4 regions of the Marinomonas primoryensis genome follow, and region 4 is predicted to be linked to each of the others. Evidence: predicted binding sites of a transcription regulator. Region 4 holds the regulator's gene; each other region holds the start of a gene.
What was found. Region 4 encodes sigma-54, which starts transcription at its own class of promoters, with help from an activator protein. Its sites were predicted from a motif close to TGGCACNNNNNTTGCTNT; they were not measured.
Positions count from the first base shown of each region.

Region 1 (4,564 bases), 1.9 Mb from region 4:
AAATAATCGCCGAGTTAACAAGCTAATAAATACGTTATTTCGAATCAGCAGCCATTCGTTAATTACTTAAGGAATATTAACGACCGTGGTGTTTTTTACTTCTTCCATTGCGACATAGGTCCGAGACTCTCGAACATGCGGCAGAGTTAATAAAGTTTCTCCTAATAGCAAACGATACGTATCCATATTGGAGACACGTGCTTTTAGAAGGTATTCGAAATCCCCAGCAATGAGATGACACTCTAAAATTTCTGGAATTTCTGAAACGGCCGTTTTAAATTCATTAAAACCTTCAGGTGACGTTGTCTTAAGACGAATCTCGACAAAAACAAGTAATCCCGCGTCCACTTTCTTTGGATTTACTAAAGCACAGTAGCCTGTAATATAACCATTACGCTCTAAACGACGCACCCGCTCTAAACAAGGAGTGGCACTTAATCCTACTCGACTCGCCAATTCAACATTCGATAAGCGACCATTAATCTGCAGTTCACGTAGAATTTTTTTATCTAGGCGATCGAGCGGTTTTGATGAGTTATCCATCTGATGTGGATCTCCTTACATGACTTCAATTGATGTTTAAGTCTACCATGCAGGTTACGAAGTATGGAAAGTGCTTTATTCAATATATTTAATACGGGTATTTGAACAGGTTACAAAAAAGCACCAAAATGTTGCGAAAAAATATTTTCGAACAAAATAGAACACGCCACGGTCATAATCGCCCCACTACTGTGCACAACTCTTATTCAGAATAGGCTACAGCCCTTGTTCCCCGCGACTTTGAAAAAATCGTATCTCTTCACAAAAATATAAAAATTCACGCTTTAATCTACTGAAAGTGCAAAAAATGAGTATGGAACACCTCCTTGCTGATATTTTATCCTTGACTACGCCTCCAAAGAGTAATTCTATAGGGGAATGTGATGACCTTTGTAGAGGAATCATCTACATATTCCAAACAACAAGAATAATTAAATGTTGGCACTAACTTTGCTTTGCTTAACAAGCAGATCTTAGGATCTGGTATCTAAAGTTCAGCAAGATAACAACATATATAAAAACGCCTGGGAGGCTCAATATAATGAAATCGAATGTTGGTAAACTACTGTCTACTGCAGCCATCGCCGTAACTATCAGCGCTGGTGCAGCCGCATCTACTCTTGAAGATGTAAAAGCAAAAGGTTTTGTTCAATGTGGCGTAAGCCTAGGCGTACCAGGATTCTCAAACGCCGATTCAAACGGTAATTGGTCTGGTATTGATGTTGACGCTTGTCGCGCAACCGCTGCTGCAATCTTCGGTGATGCTCAAAAAGCAAAATTCACCCCTCTTTCAGCGAAAGAGCGTTTCACTGCACTACAGTCAGGAGAAATCGACGTACTAACTCGTAACACGACGTGGACTTATACTCGTGACGCATCTCTAGGTCTAGATTTCACTGCGGTTAACTTCTATGACGGTCAAGGCTTCATGGCTCGTAAAGCGCTTGGGGTTACATCTGCACTAGATCTTGATGGTGCAACGGTTTGTACAGAACAGGGTACAACGACAGAATTGAATATGGCTGACTTCTTCCGTAAACATAAAATGTCTTACGTTCCTGTTGTTGTTCAAAAAGCAGATGAAGCTTTGGCAGCGTACGCTTCAGGTCGTTGTGACGTTTTCACTACGGATAAATCAGGTCTAGCGGCTCACCGTTCTAAGTTAGCCGATCCAGCAGCTCACATTATTCTTGAAGAAACTATTTCTAAAGAACCTCTAGGTCCTGTTGTGCGTCATGGCGACAACCAGTGGAAAGATATTGTGACTTGGGCAATGTTCGTTCAGGTTAATGCTGAAGAAATGAACATTACTTCTAAGAATGTTGCTAAAATCAAGAAAGAATCAAATGATCCAGGTATCAAGCGTTTATTAGGTGCTGAAGGCGATATGGGTGCTCAACTAGGCCTATCTGCTGACTGGGCTTACAACGTCATCGCTGAAGTAGGTAACTACGGCGAAGTGTTTGAACGTAACGTTGGACCATCTACACCAGTAGGTCTTCCACGTGGTATTAACAAATTATGGACTGACGGTGGTGTTATGTACGCGCCACCAGTACGTTAATACCTAAAAGCTACCTGCTTCGGGTATTTACCCAGCGACTCTAAAACACTAGAGTCGCTGGGTTTCTCCCCCCTTCCTTACACATCTGACGAGCATTTCAATTGCCTGAACTAAGATGAGCGATAAAACAACTTCAAGTAATAAAAGCATTTTGCATGATGCTGGCACTCGTGCCCTAATCTTTCAAATTGTGCTTCTAGCAGTGGTTGTCTTCGTAGGTTATTACTTATTTAGTAACTTACAAGCAAACCGAGCTGACCAAGGTATTTCCACTGGTTTTGCATTTTTAAACCAACCAGCTGGATTTCCCGTTCTCATTCACCTAATTGAATACACTGAGGCTGACACCTACGGGCGAGCGTTTTTTGTAGCCCTAATTAATACGGTTGTTATTTCCTTAATGGGGATCGTATTAGCGACCATTATTGGTGTTGTAATGGGCTTAGCCCGTCTTTCTAATAATTGGTTGGTAGCGCGCTTAGCAACGGTATACGTTGAAACGTTGCGTAATATCCCCTTATTGTTACAAATGTTTTTCTGGTATTTCGCTGTTCTTGCAGCCTTGCCCACACCTAAAAACAGTATAGTATTTGCGGATTTTTTCTTAAATAAACGCGGAATCTATTCTCCAAATCCAATAGCTCAAGACGGTTTTGGTTTTGTAGTGGCAGGGTTTGTACTGTCGATTATTGCATCTATTGCTTTAGTCGTTTGGGCGAAGAAACGTCAGACAAAAACAGGCCTTTGGTTTCCTGCTTATTGGGCTTCTCTAGGTACAATCGTTGTTATTACCTTTTTAGCGTTGGCTGTATCAGGCTTCCCTATCGAGTTTGATCTTCCACAAAAAAGCCGCTTTAACGTCACCGGCGGGATGGTTCTTCCGCCAGAGTTTGTTGCTGTGCTTGTAGCACTGTCTACTTATACTGGTGCTTTTATTGCAGAAATCGTTCGTGCCGGTATTTTGTCTGTAAATTGGGGGCAAACTGAAGCCGCTCGCTCTTTAGGGCTAAGAGACAGCTTGACTCAACGTTTGATTGTTTTACCTCAAGCGTTACGAGTTATTATTCCACCACTTACTAGCCAATTCCTAAACTTAGCGAAGAACTCATCACTTGGTGCCGCTATTGCGTACCCTGAGTTAGTCGCTGTAGTAATGGGCACGACACTGAATCAAACAGGTCAAGCGGTAGAAAGTATCGGTCTTTGTATGCTGGTTTACGGTACATTGAGTTTGACTATTTCTCTATTTATGAACTGGTACAACAAAAAAATGTCGTTAACAGAGCGCTAGGAGGAAGATCATGGCTATTGAATTTAAACCATCACCAAGCCTTCCACCACCAGTGAATTCTGTTGGTGCTGTGGCATGGGTTCGTCAAAACTTATTGTCGTCCCCTCTCAATATATTTTTAACCTTGTTCAGCTTTTATGTTTTGTATTTGCTTGTTCCACCGGTAATAGAATGGGGCATTCTTACTGCAACATTTGAAGGTGCATCTAAAGCAGACTGTACGGGTGGAGGAGCATGCTGGGCTTTCATCGGTGTGTACTTTGAACAGTTTATGTATGGTCTATATCCATCAGAAGAAACGTGGCGTATTAACTTAGCCTTGATTCTATTGGTGGTTTTGATTGGTACTTTCGCTGTAAAAACGGTTAATAAACTATTCCTCTCCATTGGGATTTTAATTATTTACCCAGTTATTGCTTATTTCCTATTTGCTGGCGGTGTATTCGGACTAGAAGTCGTTGAAACCTCTTTATGGGGTGGCTTGTTCTTAACCACACTCATCGGCGTAGTGGGTATTGTAGCTTCGTTTCCTTTAGGTGTTTTGTTGGCGCTTGGTCGTCAATCAAACATGCCGATAGCGAAGTCTATTTGTATCGTCTTCATTGAAACTGTTCGTGCTGTTCCTTTGATCACTATCTTGTTTATGGCGTCAGTAATGATTCCATTATTCCTGCCTGAAGGTATGAACTTCAACAAGCTATTACGTGTTCTGATCGGTATTACCTTATTCTCTTCTGCTTACATGGCAGAGGTAATTCGTGGTGGTTTACAAGCCATTCCAAAAGGTCAATACGAAGCTGCCGACTCAATGGGATTAAACTACTGGCAATCCATGATTTTGGTGATTTTGCCACAAGCATTGAAATTGGTTATACCTGGTATCGTAAACACCTTCATTGGTTTGTTTAAAGACACAACCCTCGTTTACATTGTGGGTATGTTTGATTTACTAGGTAGGGTCCAAGCCGCTACACATGATTCAAGCTGGTTAGGAACAACAATTGAAGGTTATGCCTTCGCTGGGTTTGTTTTCTGGGCGGCCTGCTTTGGTATGTCACGTTACAGTATGAGAATCGAGCGCAAGTTAGAAACTGGGCACAAGCGAAATTAGTTAAGAATTTGAGGTCTTTATAATGACAGATACAAATATGGCTCGTGCCCAACTT
Region 1 covers NZ_CP054301.1:3,985,401-3,989,964, forward strand. The annotation lists gene MP3633_RS18520 (ComEA family DNA-binding protein) at 1-26, shown strand, start outside; gene lrp (leucine-responsive transcriptional regulator Lrp) at 67-543, opposite strand; gene MP3633_RS18530 (amino acid ABC transporter substrate-binding protein) at 1,085-2,107, shown strand; gene MP3633_RS18535 (amino acid ABC transporter permease) at 2,223-3,398, shown strand; gene MP3633_RS18540 (amino acid ABC transporter permease) at 3,409-4,509, shown strand; gene MP3633_RS18545 (amino acid ABC transporter ATP-binding protein) at 4,532-4,564, shown strand, end outside.
Region 1: a site for sigma-54 is predicted at 983-1,000, ahead of MP3633_RS18530 (amino acid ABC transporter substrate-binding protein). Genes of this name have one in related genera too.

Region 2 (4,564 bases), 1.1 Mb from region 4:
ATGATGGATTGGGTAACGGGAGCATAAGACTTCCACGTAGGGTTGTTGCAACTGATTTCATAATTTGTGCGTTTGGTCGCTTCTGGTCTCTGATTGCGGATTTGAATCGACTCACTGTCGCAAGCCGGTAAATAATTGAGCGCTGCTGCATTATTTAATGTAATGCTAATAATGGCATCCGGATATATTTCTGCCAGTCTAGGAATCTCTACTTGGTTTATGTAGTGATTAATTTGATCTTCAGTAGATAAGGCAAATGTAAAACTGGCTTGAAAACAAATGAAGGCTAAGCTTAGCCTTATGATTCGCATGATTCGCTCACTTTGTCTATTATGGCGTTATAAATAAGATAGTTAGTAAAATATTAGAAAGCACTTTATCATTGGATGATGCATTTTAACAATTTTGAGGTTATACCTCGGTATAATGTTTACACATTTTGGAGGCGTTTATGGCTGGAGTTTTGGATACTGTTAACCAACGTACGCAGCTTGTAGGGGAAAATCGACTTGAACTGCTGTTGTTTCGCCTGAATGGTAAGCAAATTTATGGCATCAATGTCTTTAAAGTGAAAGAAGTTCTTCAGTGTCCGAAGTTAACAACTATGCCTCACAGTTCGCCTGTGGTCAGAGGTGTTGCTCATATTCGTGGTGGAACCATTCCAATTTTAGATTTGGGTTTGGCAACTGGCGCGAGCCCAATGGAGAATATCAGTCAATGTTTTGTCATTATTACGGAATATAATCGTCGAATTCAGGGTTTTCTGGTTCGTGGCGTCGAGCGTATCGTAAACATGAACTGGAGTGATATTCAGCCCCCACCTAAAGGGTTGTCGAACGATAACTATTTGACTGCTGTTTGTCAGGTCGACAAAGAAATGGTTGAGATTATCGATGTTGAGCAGATTCTATCTGAGGTTGCTCCTACTCGACAGGATATTTCGGAAGGCATTGTAAATGCTGACGTAACAGAAAATGCGAAAAAGCATCATATACTTATTGTTGATGACTCTTCGGTTGCACGTAAACAAATTAAGCGTTGTATGGAACAGGTTGGTTTTGCTACCACCGTTTTGTGTGATGGTCGCGAAGCGCTTACCTTCCTCCAAGACATGGTTGCAGAAGGAAAAGACGTCACGCAGGAGTTTTCTATGGTTATTTCTGATATTGAAATGCCAGAGATGGATGGATATACGCTGACGACAGCTATTCGTAATGATAGTCGTCTACAAGATTTGTTCATTCTTCTTCATACTTCTTTGAGTGGTGTTTTCAATGAAGCGATGGTGAAAAAAGTTGGGGCAGATGGTTTCTTGGCGAAGTTCCAACCGGATGAATTGGCTCGATTGGCAATAGAAACTGTGCAGGTGCAATCTGAATGATGTTTAGGCTAATCTTTGAAGTGCCTTCTTTATCCCTGTTACTTATGGAGTTTTAATGCTCAGTAGTACAAATGCAATTACACCTAATGGCTATATTAGGTTCAGAGATTACTTGCAGAAAGCGTGTGGAATCTCACTGAGTGATAACAAACAATATTTGGTCGCTAGTCGTCTAGGTAAAGTCTTGGAAAGAGAGAATTTTTCTAAGATTGAGCAGTTAGTTGACGCTTTAGAGCGATTTGGGAGTTCTAAGCTTAAGGAAGAAGTCATTAATGCAATGACAACAAATGAAACGCTTTGGTTTAGGGATACGCATCCATTTACCATTTTGAAAAACAATGTGCTGCCTGAAATGACGGCTGCTCCTCTAAAGATTTGGTCGGCCGCCTCATCTACAGGCCAAGAACCTTACTCTATCAGTATGGTAATTGAAGAGTTTAAATCTACTCGACCAGGTGTTTTGAAGGCTGGTGAAAAAATTGTTGCGACGGATATTTGTACAAACATACTCCAGCATGCCAAGCAAGGTGAATACGATAGCTTGGCTATTGCTCGTGGTCTTGGTGTAGATTTACAGAAACGATATTTTGATAAGGTCAACGACTCAACTTGGAAAATAAAGCCGCATTTGAGTTCGCGTGTAGATTTTAGGTATTTGAACCTTATCGATTCATTCGCCATGTTAGGAAAATTCGACGTAATCTTTTGTCGAAATGTACTAATATATTTTACCGTTGATCTAAAATTGGATATTTTGAAGAGAATGCATGCTTCTCTAAAGCCTGGTGGATATTTGTTTCTTGGCGGATCAGAGGCATTGAGTGGTTTATCTGATCACTTTGAAATTGTTCAATGCCATCCAGGTATTGTCTATAAATCTAAAGCTGTTTAGTTTAGATAGTCCTTACATTTCGTATTAAAGAGCCTGTCTAATGTTTTTAGATGGGCTTTTTTGTGTTTATTGTTCTGTCATTATTGTTGCCGCTTTTTGCCGTTAGGAGGGTTTTAATATTTAACCAATTGAAAAATAAGGGTTTTTATTTATGGCATCATAATTGCTTTATTTTATCTATATTGATAAATAATATTTTTCCTTGAGGATTGAATGGCTATATCTTTTGCGAGTGCATTTGCAGGACACGACAAGACGCTGGAGTTTAGAAGTGCAAGAGCGGCCGTCCTTGCAAATAATATTGCTAACGCTGACACGCCAAATTTTAAGGCGAGAGATATTTCGTTCGACTCGGTTTTAAGTAGTGAAAGTAGCAAGCTTAGACTTGCTGGAACAAATGCTAGGCATATCTCAGAGGAAGGTTTTTCGGGTGAGTCTGATGGCTTGTTGTACCGAAATGCCAATCAACCATCGTTAGATGGTAACACGGTGGATATGCAAAGAGAGCAGGCTGAGTACGCACAAAACTCATTACAATTCGATACGAGTTTTATGTTCTTAGATAGAAAAATTAGCGGCATGAGAAAGGCGCTTACTGGGAATTAATAACGATGTCTTTAAGTAATATTTTTACTATTTCTGGGTCTGCAATGAGTGCCCAAACAGTGCGTTTGAATACGATTGCGAGCAATATGGCAAACGTAGATAGCGCGGCAAGCTCTGCGGATCAGACGTATCGTGCCCGTAAGCCAGTGTTCTCACAGATGATGAATGACAGTATGCGTGACTATGGTTGGGGTAATGCCAGCAGTGATGATAGCGGTGCTGGGGTTGGGGTGAAGATTGATGGTATTGTCGAATCGGATGCACCTTTGCAACCTAGGTACGAGCCAGGCCACCCAATGGCGAATGAAGAGGGTTATGTCTTTTACCCGAATGTGAACCCGATGGAAGAAATGGCCGATATGATGTCGGCTTCTCGATCTTTTCAGACGAATGTGGAAATTATGAACTCGGCAAAAAGTATGATGCAGAAAATGCTCACGCTTGGGCAGTCATAGGAGCAGATTAGATGGCAGATATATCTGATACGAAAGGTCTTGGCGGGCTGATATCCCAATACGGAACAGAAGCGGCCAAGTCCAAAGCTGGTATTGAAAAGCCGGAAGTGCCTAAAAATGAAGGGGCGCTGGCCGATCAAAATGTCTTTTTAAAGCTGTATATCGAACAGCTAAAAGGGCAGGATCCGACGGCGCCTCAGGATACGAATGACATGGTGGCGCAAATGTCACAGTTTAGCTCGTTAGAAAGGCTAACCAGTATCTCTGACCAGCTAGAAAATATGGCGACCTCGCTTACTTCTAATCAGGCGCTTAGTGCCTCTACCTTGGTCGGTAAGTCGATCTTGATGGAAGGGAGTAAAGCTAAAGTGACAGATGGTTTGGAAGGGGTTCAGTTAAGGACGGTGATGCCTGAAAACTCTCAGACGGCGACATTGAAAATATACGACGCAGATAACCGCCTTGTTCGTACGGCTACGCTTAACTCTGGTGAGTATAAGTGGGATAAGTTAGATGATGACGGAAATGTTTTGCCGCCTGGTGAATATCGTTTTGCCGCGTCCTCGACAAATGACAAGGGCGAAATTTCGGCCTTGAGTACTCGTCTTCCAACGCGGATTCAAGGTGTCACCATTAATGGTGAAAACGGCACGGTTTTAAACGTGGAAAACCACGGAAAAATCAAACTTACGAATGAATTAGAAATATTAGGGTGATTGGAGAATATTATGGGATTTAATACTGCACTATCTGGCATTAAAGCGTCTGCCGATTATTTAAGTGTTACCGGTAATAATATTGCCAACGCCGATACTACAGGCTTTAAAAAGTCGCGTATTGAATTTGATGATCTTTATAACACGAGTGTGCTTGGTGCCGGGAGTGGCAACAGTATTGGCTCTGGTGTGAGCGTTAGTAAGGTGTCTCAGGAGTTTTCGCCGGGCAACCTTTCTTACACCGATAACAATCTTGACTTATCTATTGACGGGACAGGGTTCTTTATTCTAGATGCCGGTGTTGCTCAAAGCTACACTCGAGCAGGTAATTTTAAGCTAGATGAAGATGGTTTTTTGGTAACGAATACTGGCAGCAATGTTCAGGGGTTTAATGCAACAAAAGGCGTTGTTGGGGGTAATTTAGAAAACTTAAGAATCCCTACGGATCGTATTGCTCCTGAGGCGACAACTTCTATGGAATTGAAGTTGAACTTGAATTCCGAGAGTAAAGATG
Region 2 covers NZ_CP054301.1:788,901-793,464, forward strand. The annotation lists gene flgA (flagellar basal body P-ring formation chaperone FlgA) at 1-311, opposite strand, end outside; gene MP3633_RS03620 (chemotaxis protein CheV) at 452-1,381, shown strand; gene MP3633_RS03625 (CheR family methyltransferase) at 1,437-2,273, shown strand; gene flgB (flagellar basal body rod protein FlgB) at 2,487-2,879, shown strand; gene flgC (flagellar basal body rod protein FlgC) at 2,885-3,334, shown strand; gene MP3633_RS03640 (flagellar hook assembly protein FlgD) at 3,346-4,050, shown strand; gene MP3633_RS03645 (flagellar hook protein FlgE) at 4,063-4,564, shown strand, end outside.
Region 2: a site for sigma-54 is predicted at 2,426-2,443, ahead of flgB (flagellar basal body rod protein FlgB). Genes of this name have one in related genera too.

Region 3 (4,564 bases), 390 kb from region 4:
GAACTGTTGCGTCCAATGAATCGGTGCAAACACATTTCCCGGCGATATCGCTCGACTCACCTTCGCCTTTAACAGCGCCTCCCCATAAGGCGAAGTAAGACGAACCAGCGTTTTATCTTCAATGCCTAACTGTCTCGCATCTTTCGGATGAATCTCAACGTATGGTTGATCTGTGTGCTTTGTTAGCAAGGCGGCATCCCCTGTTCTCGTCATCGTATGCCACTGATCACGAACTCGGCCAGTATTCAACATGAACGGCCACTCACTGGTCGGTTCATTGATTGGCAACTTAGGCACGATGGGGACAAATTTAGCTCGTCCATCTGGGGTGAAAAAGCGACCATCCTCGAACATCCGCTTCGTTCCTTCTGGCTTGCCTTTAGGCACAGGCCATTGAACGGGGATCAGACCATCGTATTCAAGCTTGCTTATTTGACTAAAATGGCCAATATCAAAATCTCGTTTACCGTTATTTTCAAAGGCAGACAAAGCCGCATGCTCAGCAAAAATATCATGCACACCCTTGTACGAAAATGCGGCTTGAAACCCTAATTTTTTTGCCACTTCACAAATAGTCCACCAATCATGTTTGGCGTCACCAGGAGCAGGTAGTAAACCGCGTTGACGAGAAATCCGTCGCTCGGAATTCGTTACTGTGCCGTCTTTCTCGCTCCAGCCCGTTGCTGGTAACAAAACGTCCGCCAACGCGGTAGTATCCGTGTGTGCTTTACAGTCACTGACAATCACTAACTCACATTTTTCCAATGCGCGCCTTACTTGAGCCGTATCCGGTAAACTCACCATAGGATTTGTCGACATAATCCAAACAACTTTGACCTTACCTTCTTCCATCGCTTGAAATAGATCAACCGCCTTCAAACCGTTTTCTGTTGCCAAGTTAGGGGCCTGCCAAAAACGCTGAACCAAATCCTGAGCGCCTGGCGTTGCAAAGTCCATATGTGCGGCCAACTGATTCGCTAAACCACCGACTTCTCGTCCACCCATGGCATTTGGTTGGCCCGTTATCGAAAAAGGCCCTGTGCCTTCTTTTCCTATTCGTCCTGTGGCCAAATGGCAGTTAATAATTGCGTTGCATTTATCCACACCAGACGAAGATTGATTCACTCCTTGGGAGTAAAACGTGACTGTTTTCTCTGTTTGTTCCCACCAATGAGCCAACCTCATTAATGCTTGCTCGCTCACACCACTAAATTTCGCAGCTGAAACAAGGTTGGGTGTCGATTCATTTGCTTGCTTTAAGGCGTCATTAAAGCCGTTGGTATGTTGGGCAATAAAGTCATTATCAAGAATGCCCGTTTGTGCGGAGTGCTGCAGAAGAAAAGAAAAAATAGCCGCATCACTGCCCGGCTTAATGGCCAAATGTAAATCGGCAATATCACACGTTGCCGTTTCTCTAGGATCGATCACCACAATTTTCATGTTAGGGCGCTGTTTTTTCGCCGCCGCCATTCGTTGATACAAAATAGGATGCGTCCACGCCGCATTTGATCCAACCAAGATCAATAAATCACACAGTTCTAAATCCTCATAGTTACAAGGCACGGTGTCAGAGCCAAACGCTCGTTTGTAACCCACCACGGCAGACGCCATACACAAACGAGAGTTGGTATCCACATTGGCGGTACCGATAAAACCTTTCGCTAATTTATTCGCGACATAATAGTCTTCCGTTAGGATCTGGCCAGAAAGATAAAAAGCGAACGCATCCGGTCCGTGATCTTGCACAACTTGTGCAATTTTATCGCTAACCGTGCCTACAGCCGACTCCCAAGAGACAGATTCCCCCTTAACAATGGGCGTCAAAAGACGATCATCCGATTGCAGCGTTTGAGCAAGACTACTACCTTTAACACAAAGGCGACCAAAGTTGGCCGGATGATCTAAATCACCGGAGACTGGTGGCACAGATTCCGTTGACGAGTTTGGAATCGTTAAATTAACACCACATCCCACACCACAATATGGACAGGTCGTTTTTCCGATCGTTGCTGTCATGGACCTTCCTCACGCTTTTAAAAAACAAAAAAAGGCCCAATCGCTTTCCTAGAAAAGCGATTGGGCCTCGTTGCCTTTTGTAATATCTGACTGCTTTATGTGTAAGCCATCGTCGGTTTACGGTGCATCAGTTAATATTATAAAAGCAATAAGTGAGCCAACTTGAAAAATTCATACAAACCTCATCGTTCACCGCTATTAAAGGCGTTAGGACAAGCTATCAAAAAAAACCAATGACACATTAGGTAAAAACGCACCTATATAGAGCAAAGCAATCACTTAAGTGCACGTATTTTTTGGCATTAATATTTAATTCAGCGCAATGTATAAATTGTCATCTTCTAATTTAGCAGACCAGTGAGGCACTTTGATGTTTTCTTCAATACATTGGCCCGATGCCAATACAAAGTGCTGTTTGTACAAAGGGCTCGCGACCACCCATTCATTTTGAAGGTGGGCAACGAGACCTCTCGACATTACGTTGGCTTTTCCTATCGGATCCCAGTTTCCAATTGCAAAGACCTTTTTTTCCGATTCGGGTACATAAAACAACGCTATTTGTTCACCATTCACCATGGCCGCCACACCAGCGCCCACAACAAGGTCGCTTTGCTTACACACTAATTTCCACTGCATCGTCATTTTATTACCCCGCCTTAGCAATGAGTTGCTGTTTTTCAAGATCTGTTGCTGGGCGCATCTGGTTTCGCTCTTCGACAAAGACCACGTTGGTATCAACCCCTTCATAGTTAACAAACTGACGAAAGGTTTTGAGTGCTTCTGGATCCTCTAAGGTGGTTTTCCATTCACATTGGAAAGTATCAACAATATGTTCCATCCGCGCTTCCAACTCATCGCATAAGCCAAGTTTGTCATTAATAACAACGTCTTTTAAATACGCTAAACCACCCTCTAAACCATCCATCCATACCGATGTTCGCTGTAAGCGATCTGCGGTTTTTGTATAAAACATCAGCACACGGTCAATGTATTTTACTAAGGTTTCATCGTCTAAATCAGTGGCAAATAAATCACCGTGACGAGGCTTCATACCACCATTACCACAGACATATAAATTCCAACCACCTTCTGTTGCAATCACACCAATATCTTTGCTCTGCGCCTCTGCACATTCTCGAGTACAACCTGATACGGCAAATTTTATTTTATGAGGTGAACGTAAACCTTTATAACGGTTCTCAAGATCAATCGCCATTTTCATGCTGTCGTTAACACCATAACGACACCAAGTACTACCAACACAGGATTTCACCGTACGCAATGACTTACCGTAAGCCTGGCCTGTTTCAAAACCAGCAGCGATTAACTTCTCCCAGATTTCTGGCAGCTGAGCTAATGTTGCACCAAACAAATCAATACGCTGACCACCTGTCACCTTGGTATAAAGCGCGTATTCTTTCGCCACTTCACCTAATACAATCAGCCTATCAGGGGTGATTTCCCCTCCAGGAATACGAGGAACAATCGAATAGGTTCCGTCTTTTTGCATGTTCGCTAAGAAACGATCATTGGTGTCCTGCAAGCTGATATGTTCTTTTTTCAGAACATAATCATTCCAAACACTGGCTAAAATAGACCCCACCGCTGGCTTACAAATTTCACAACCGTGGCCTTTACCGTGAGTCTCTAATAAGCGATCAAAGCTTTTAATTTCTTCGATTTTCACCATGTTGTATAAATCTTGGCGCGTGTAGGCAAAGTGCTCACAAATATCAGTACTTACTTCCACACCCAACGCCAGTAATTCGTTATCGACGACTTTTTTCAATAACGCCGCACAACCACCACAGCCCGTTGCGGCTTTGGTAACACCTTTCACATCGCCAACAGACAAAGCCCCGTTGCACACGGCGTCACTGATGTCTTGCTTGGAGACATTATGACAACTACAAATAGACGCCGTCGCAGGTAAAGCATCCACCCCCAATCCAACTGGCGCACCATCCATCGCAGGCAAAATTAATGATTGAGCCTGTGCTGGCAAATCAATGGCATTCAGATAATATTGCAACAACGTATCGTAATAGCTGTTGTCACCAACCAATACTGCGCCTAATAACTTTTTACCATCTTCCGACACCACCATTTTTCGATAGCTTTGGCTAATCTCATCTTGATATACAAACACCTTACAACCTTGTGTTTGGGCATGAGCATCACCGACAGAACCTACATCACAACCAAGTAGTTTGAGCTTGGTACTCATATCTGCACCAGTGAAAGACAAACTTTCCGTGCCTAACAAATGCCCTGCAGCGGCTTTTGCCATGGTGTAACCTGGCGCCACTAGACCATAAATTCGACCATTCCACAGCGCACACTCGCCGATAGAATAAATGTCCTCATCGCTTGTCTGACAATGATTATTAATGGTGATACCACCACGCTCGCCCATCTCTAAACCCGATTGTTTTGCCAATGCGTCTTGAGGGCGAATACCCGCAGAAAACAAAATTAAATCCGTTTCAAGGTGAGTGCCGTCTGCAAAATTCATACGATGAAAAGCCGTTTCACCGTCGACAATGTC
Region 3 covers NZ_CP054301.1:1,472,937-1,477,500, reverse strand. The annotation lists gene MP3633_RS06735 (nitrate reductase) at 1-2,016, opposite strand, end outside; gene nirD (nitrite reductase small subunit NirD) at 2,326-2,658, opposite strand; gene nirB (nitrite reductase large subunit NirB) at 2,663-4,564, opposite strand, start outside.
Region 3: a site for sigma-54 is predicted at 2,159-2,176, ahead of MP3633_RS06735 (nitrate reductase). Genes of this name have one in related genera too.

Region 4 (4,564 bases):
AGCTTAATAGTGCTTCGACCCGCGCTCTGTCTTGCGAGGTCATTGAAGAAAGGACTTCTGTTACAACTTTTTCTGGTAAGTGTTGTAATAAATCAGCTAAGTCATCGCTTTCAAAATGTTCGGATACGGCGATAAGTCGCTCTGTATCCATATTCTTCATGAATTGAACACCAATATCTTCGCTGAGATATTGTAGAACCTCGCCTTCATTCTTTGCTTCGATTAGCTCCCAGAGAAGCTTACGTTCTTTTGGTGGAGAGGACTCTAATAATCGAGCAACATCTTGCACTGGCAAGGCGCCGTTAAGTAAATAACGGATTTGCATCGTGGCGCCGGATTCGAGTGATTCGGTAATCGTTTTAAGATGATTAAGAGTGGTTTTCTCTGACATGGCCGTATTACTCGTCTTCACCAAAACGATTGTTAATTAATTCAACAACGGCTTTGATTGCCTCTTCTTCATCTTCTCCATTGGTTTTGATTCGAATGCTCGTTCCTTTTCCAGCGGCAAGCATCATCATTGCCATAATGCTTTTGCCGTCCACATTGCGACTGTCTTTTTCTATAGTGATATCACAAGAAAAGCGTGACGTCGTTTCCACTAATTTGCCAGCAGCGCGAGCATGCAAGCCAAGTTTATTTATGATGGTGATGGACTCTTCCTGCATGCTTTACTTCCTATATTAATGAGTCAAAAATATTAAATAGATCTTCGCTGGTTTGAGCGGTTCGTAGCTTGTCGAGCGCTTCAGGCGATTGAGCTAATTCTGCGATCTGAGCCAGTGTTGCAAGATGTTGATCGCATTCATTAGGCGGAACGATTAAGGCGAATATAAGATCAACGGCTCTCTTATCAATCGAGTCAAAATCTATTGGAGTTTGTAATGACATAACGACAATAGCGGTATGGTTTGCAGACTCTAGGCGGCAATGGGGTATAGCTATGCCGTTACCTATGCCTGTACTTCCAAGTTTTTCTCGCCCTAATAGGGCGTCATAAACGGCCTCGTTATTGCAATGCAACCGATTGGATGCAACGTCGGCGATACTTTCTAAAACTCGTTTCTTACTAACAATATCTTGCTTCGCCAGAACGAGCTCAGCTTTTAATAATGATTTCAAGGACATGATGAAATGGTTTCCGTTTAGATCAGTCGTTTTCGTTCATTGGAAGGAGGGATATTCATCGCCTCTCGATATTTGGCCACAGTTCGTCTAGCAACCTGTATGCCTTGGTCAGCCAAAACAGCGGCTAACTTATTATCACTTAGTGGTTTTTTTGCTGGCTCATCAGCCACAAGTTTCTTAATCATAGCTCGTATTGCGGTAGAAGAACATTCTCCACCTGACGCTGTGTTGACATGACTTGAGAAAAAGTACTTGAGTTCAAAAATACCTTTTGGTGTGTGCATGTATTTTTGTGTTGTTACTCTAGAAATTGTTGATTCATGCATGCCAACTTCTTCGGCGACATCATGAAGAACCATAGGTTTCATGGCCTCTTCACCTAATTCGAAGAAATCAATTTGTCGACTTACTATGCAGCTGGCCACTTTTAAGAGTGTTTCGTTGCGGCTTTGTAAGCTTTTCATAAACCATTTGGCTTCCTGAAGAGAGGTTTTAATGTAGCTTACGTCTGCTGCGGTGGTTGCAGCTGTACTTGCCATGGCGGAATAGGTTTCGTTTATTTTGATGGGTGGTAGGGCGTCATTATTTAGCTCAACTTGCCATATGCCATTGTGTTTTTTGACGGAAACATCAGGAATGACATAATCCGTATCATCTGCATCTATAACTGAGCCAGGACGCGGGTTAAGTTGTTGTATTAAATTAACAACTTCCTTTAGTGCTTCGTCTTTTAGTTTTGTTTTTCGGCTTAATTGTGCAAAATCTCGATTGCCTAGTAGTGGTAGATAATGGTCAATGAGATTGTGTGTGCTTTTATAAAGAGGGTGGCTTTGGAATGCTTCTAGTTGAACAAGCAAGCAGTCTCGCAAATCAATAGAGCAGACGCCAACTGGGTCAAAGCGTTGCAGTCTGTGTTGAACTGCGATGACTTCTTCCATGTCTAAATCTTCTAATTCGACACAAAGTGATTCCCAAATGTCTTGAGTTGAAATACTTAGATAGCCATCGGTTTGAACGCACTCGATAATAGCGTAAGCAATTTCAATGTCTCTGTCAGATATATGAGTTAGATTTAATTGCCAGATCAGATGGTCTTGTATGCTTTCTGCTGGAGCGTTGCGGCTTTCGAAGTCGCTTTCACCTTCATAGCTATTATGATCGCTGACGGCCGCAGCAGAGCTTTGGTATGTGTCATCCCAGCTGCTGTCAATAGACAGTTCTTCAGGAATGCTTTCAGTCCACTCTGATTCAACGCGCGCTTCTTCACTATTACTATCAAGTGTCGCCTCAGGAGCGCTTTTTGATTCAATGCTTGCAGGTTGATCGTTGTGAATTTGTTCGTCGTCATCTAGCTCAAGAAGAGGGTTAGATTCGAGAAATTCATGAATTTCTTGCTTCAGGTCCAACGTGGAAAGCTGCAGCAAGCGAATGGCTTGTTGTAGCTGTGGTGTCATGGTCAGCTGTTGGCCGAGTTTTAGTTGCAAAGACTGCTTCATAGAGCAACTCTTTTTATTTGAATGAATTGGAACGAGTTATGCATACTACTCCCTTTCTACAGCAATGATAAGGGGTTACAGACGGAAGTCGTCGCCTAGATAGACCTTTTTTACTTGTTCATTGTTGATGACGGTGCTGGCATCGCCAGAAGCAATAATATAACCGTTGCCAACAATGTAAGCCTTATCACAGATGTCTAATGTTTCTCTAACATTGTGATCGGTAATTAGGACGCCGATTCCACTTTCTTGAAGGTGCTTGATGATGAGCTTGATGTCGCCGACAGAAATAGGGTCCACGCCGGCGAAAGGTTCATCCAGTAGGATGAACTTAGGGTTCATAGCAACGGCTCTTGCTATTTCAACACGTCGTCTTTCTCCACCCGATAGTGCCATTCCTAAGTTCTCACGAATGTGGGTGATGTGGAACTCTTCTAATAAATCTTCGAGTCTGTCTTTTCGTTGGCTTTTTGTTAGTGCTTTACGCGTTTCTAAAATGGCCGTGATATTGTCTTCGACAGACATTTTACGAAAAATGGAGGCTTCCTGAGGAAGATAGCCAATGCCTTTTTGAGCGCGAGTGTGCATGGCGTCTTTAGTGATGTCTACACCATCGATAAATATGCCGCCAGCGTCATTTGATACCATGCCAACTATCATATAAAAGCAGGTGGTTTTGCCTGCACCGTTTGGGCCAAGTAGGCCAACGGCTTGACCAGATTCGACAGAGATAGAGACGTCCTTCACTACTTGGCGTTTTTTGTAACTCTTTGCTAAGTGTTTTGCTTCAAGTAAGGCCATTTATTTTTTTGCCTCAGGTGCTGGTGGTTGTGCTTGCGGTTGTAATGTCATTGATACGCGTCCTGAATCTTTTTTCTCTGCGCTAAATGTTCCATCGTTAATCATATAAAGAATGTAATCGGCAGTAATAGAGTTTTTCATTCGGCTTAGGTAACCGTTACCGGTAATTTCTAGCTTGGACTCAATGGTTGAATAATGAATTTCATTGCCTTTACTGATGACAATGTTGCCGCTCCAGTCAATTTGTTGGCTAAATTTGGCTGGCTGCCCAGTGGCTTCTAAGTTGCTAAATTTTCGGGTTTTTGCGTCTGTTGACACTTTAAGGTACTGCGCTTGGATTTCAATAGAACCTTGTTTGACAAAAACATTGCCTTTGTAGATGGCTTCACCAGAGTTTTGGTCAAACGAGGCTTCGTCGGCTTGAATTTCTAATGGCTGCTTTGTGTCATCAGGGAGTGCATACGCATATTGGCAAATAATGGCTGAGGTGAGCAATATACTGAAATTAATGAATTGTTTCATATTTTCCTCGTACAGATCCCGTCATAAAGACTTCTTCTGAATTTATATAAGTTGTGATCGTGCTGGCAGAAGTTTCTCCTTGTACGGAGATAAGTGTCGCGTTTCCTTGGCTCGTTAAAGATTGATCTTTATCTAAGTAATGTACGCTGTCTGCAGTGAGCTTTATGTCATCTGATTGAAGATACTTTTTAGTCGCTCTAGCGTTGTTTGTTAATAGAATATCATTACTTCCGTCATCAATAACCCCTTTATCTGCTTTTGCACTCCAGCTGCCTGATATTGAATGTCGTTCGACGCTGGGAAACTCTAGTAATGTTTTAGACTTTGTTATGTAGTGAAGTGTTTGTTGTGCATTAAGTGTCTCGACCAGCATGCCGTTGATATCAAACTCTTTCACTTTAACCTGAGTGATAAAGTAGTCCGGAGAGCTGCTTAATGAATTCGCTTCAACAAGATTCTGCTTCGGTGTCGCTCCATACCAGAATAAAGAGGCTACCAGTACTAGCGCAGCCCCAATAAAAAGCAAACTATTAAAACGAACCATTTTTTTAAGCATCTGCATTACAACGAGCCACTTGTGCTAATCACTAGCAAGTAGATGCCATAAGAAGCAATAA
Region 4 covers NZ_CP054301.1:1,860,324-1,864,887, forward strand. The annotation lists gene mgtE (magnesium transporter) at 1-391, opposite strand, end outside; gene MP3633_RS08505 (HPr family phosphocarrier protein) at 399-668, opposite strand; gene ptsN (PTS IIA-like nitrogen regulatory protein PtsN) at 679-1,128, opposite strand; gene MP3633_RS08515 (RNA polymerase factor sigma-54) at 1,146-2,624, opposite strand; gene lptB (LPS export ABC transporter ATP-binding protein) at 2,700-3,425, opposite strand; gene lptA (lipopolysaccharide transport periplasmic protein LptA) at 3,426-3,947, opposite strand; gene lptC (LPS export ABC transporter periplasmic protein LptC) at 3,931-4,509, opposite strand; gene MP3633_RS08535 (calcium/sodium antiporter) at 4,509-4,564, opposite strand, start outside.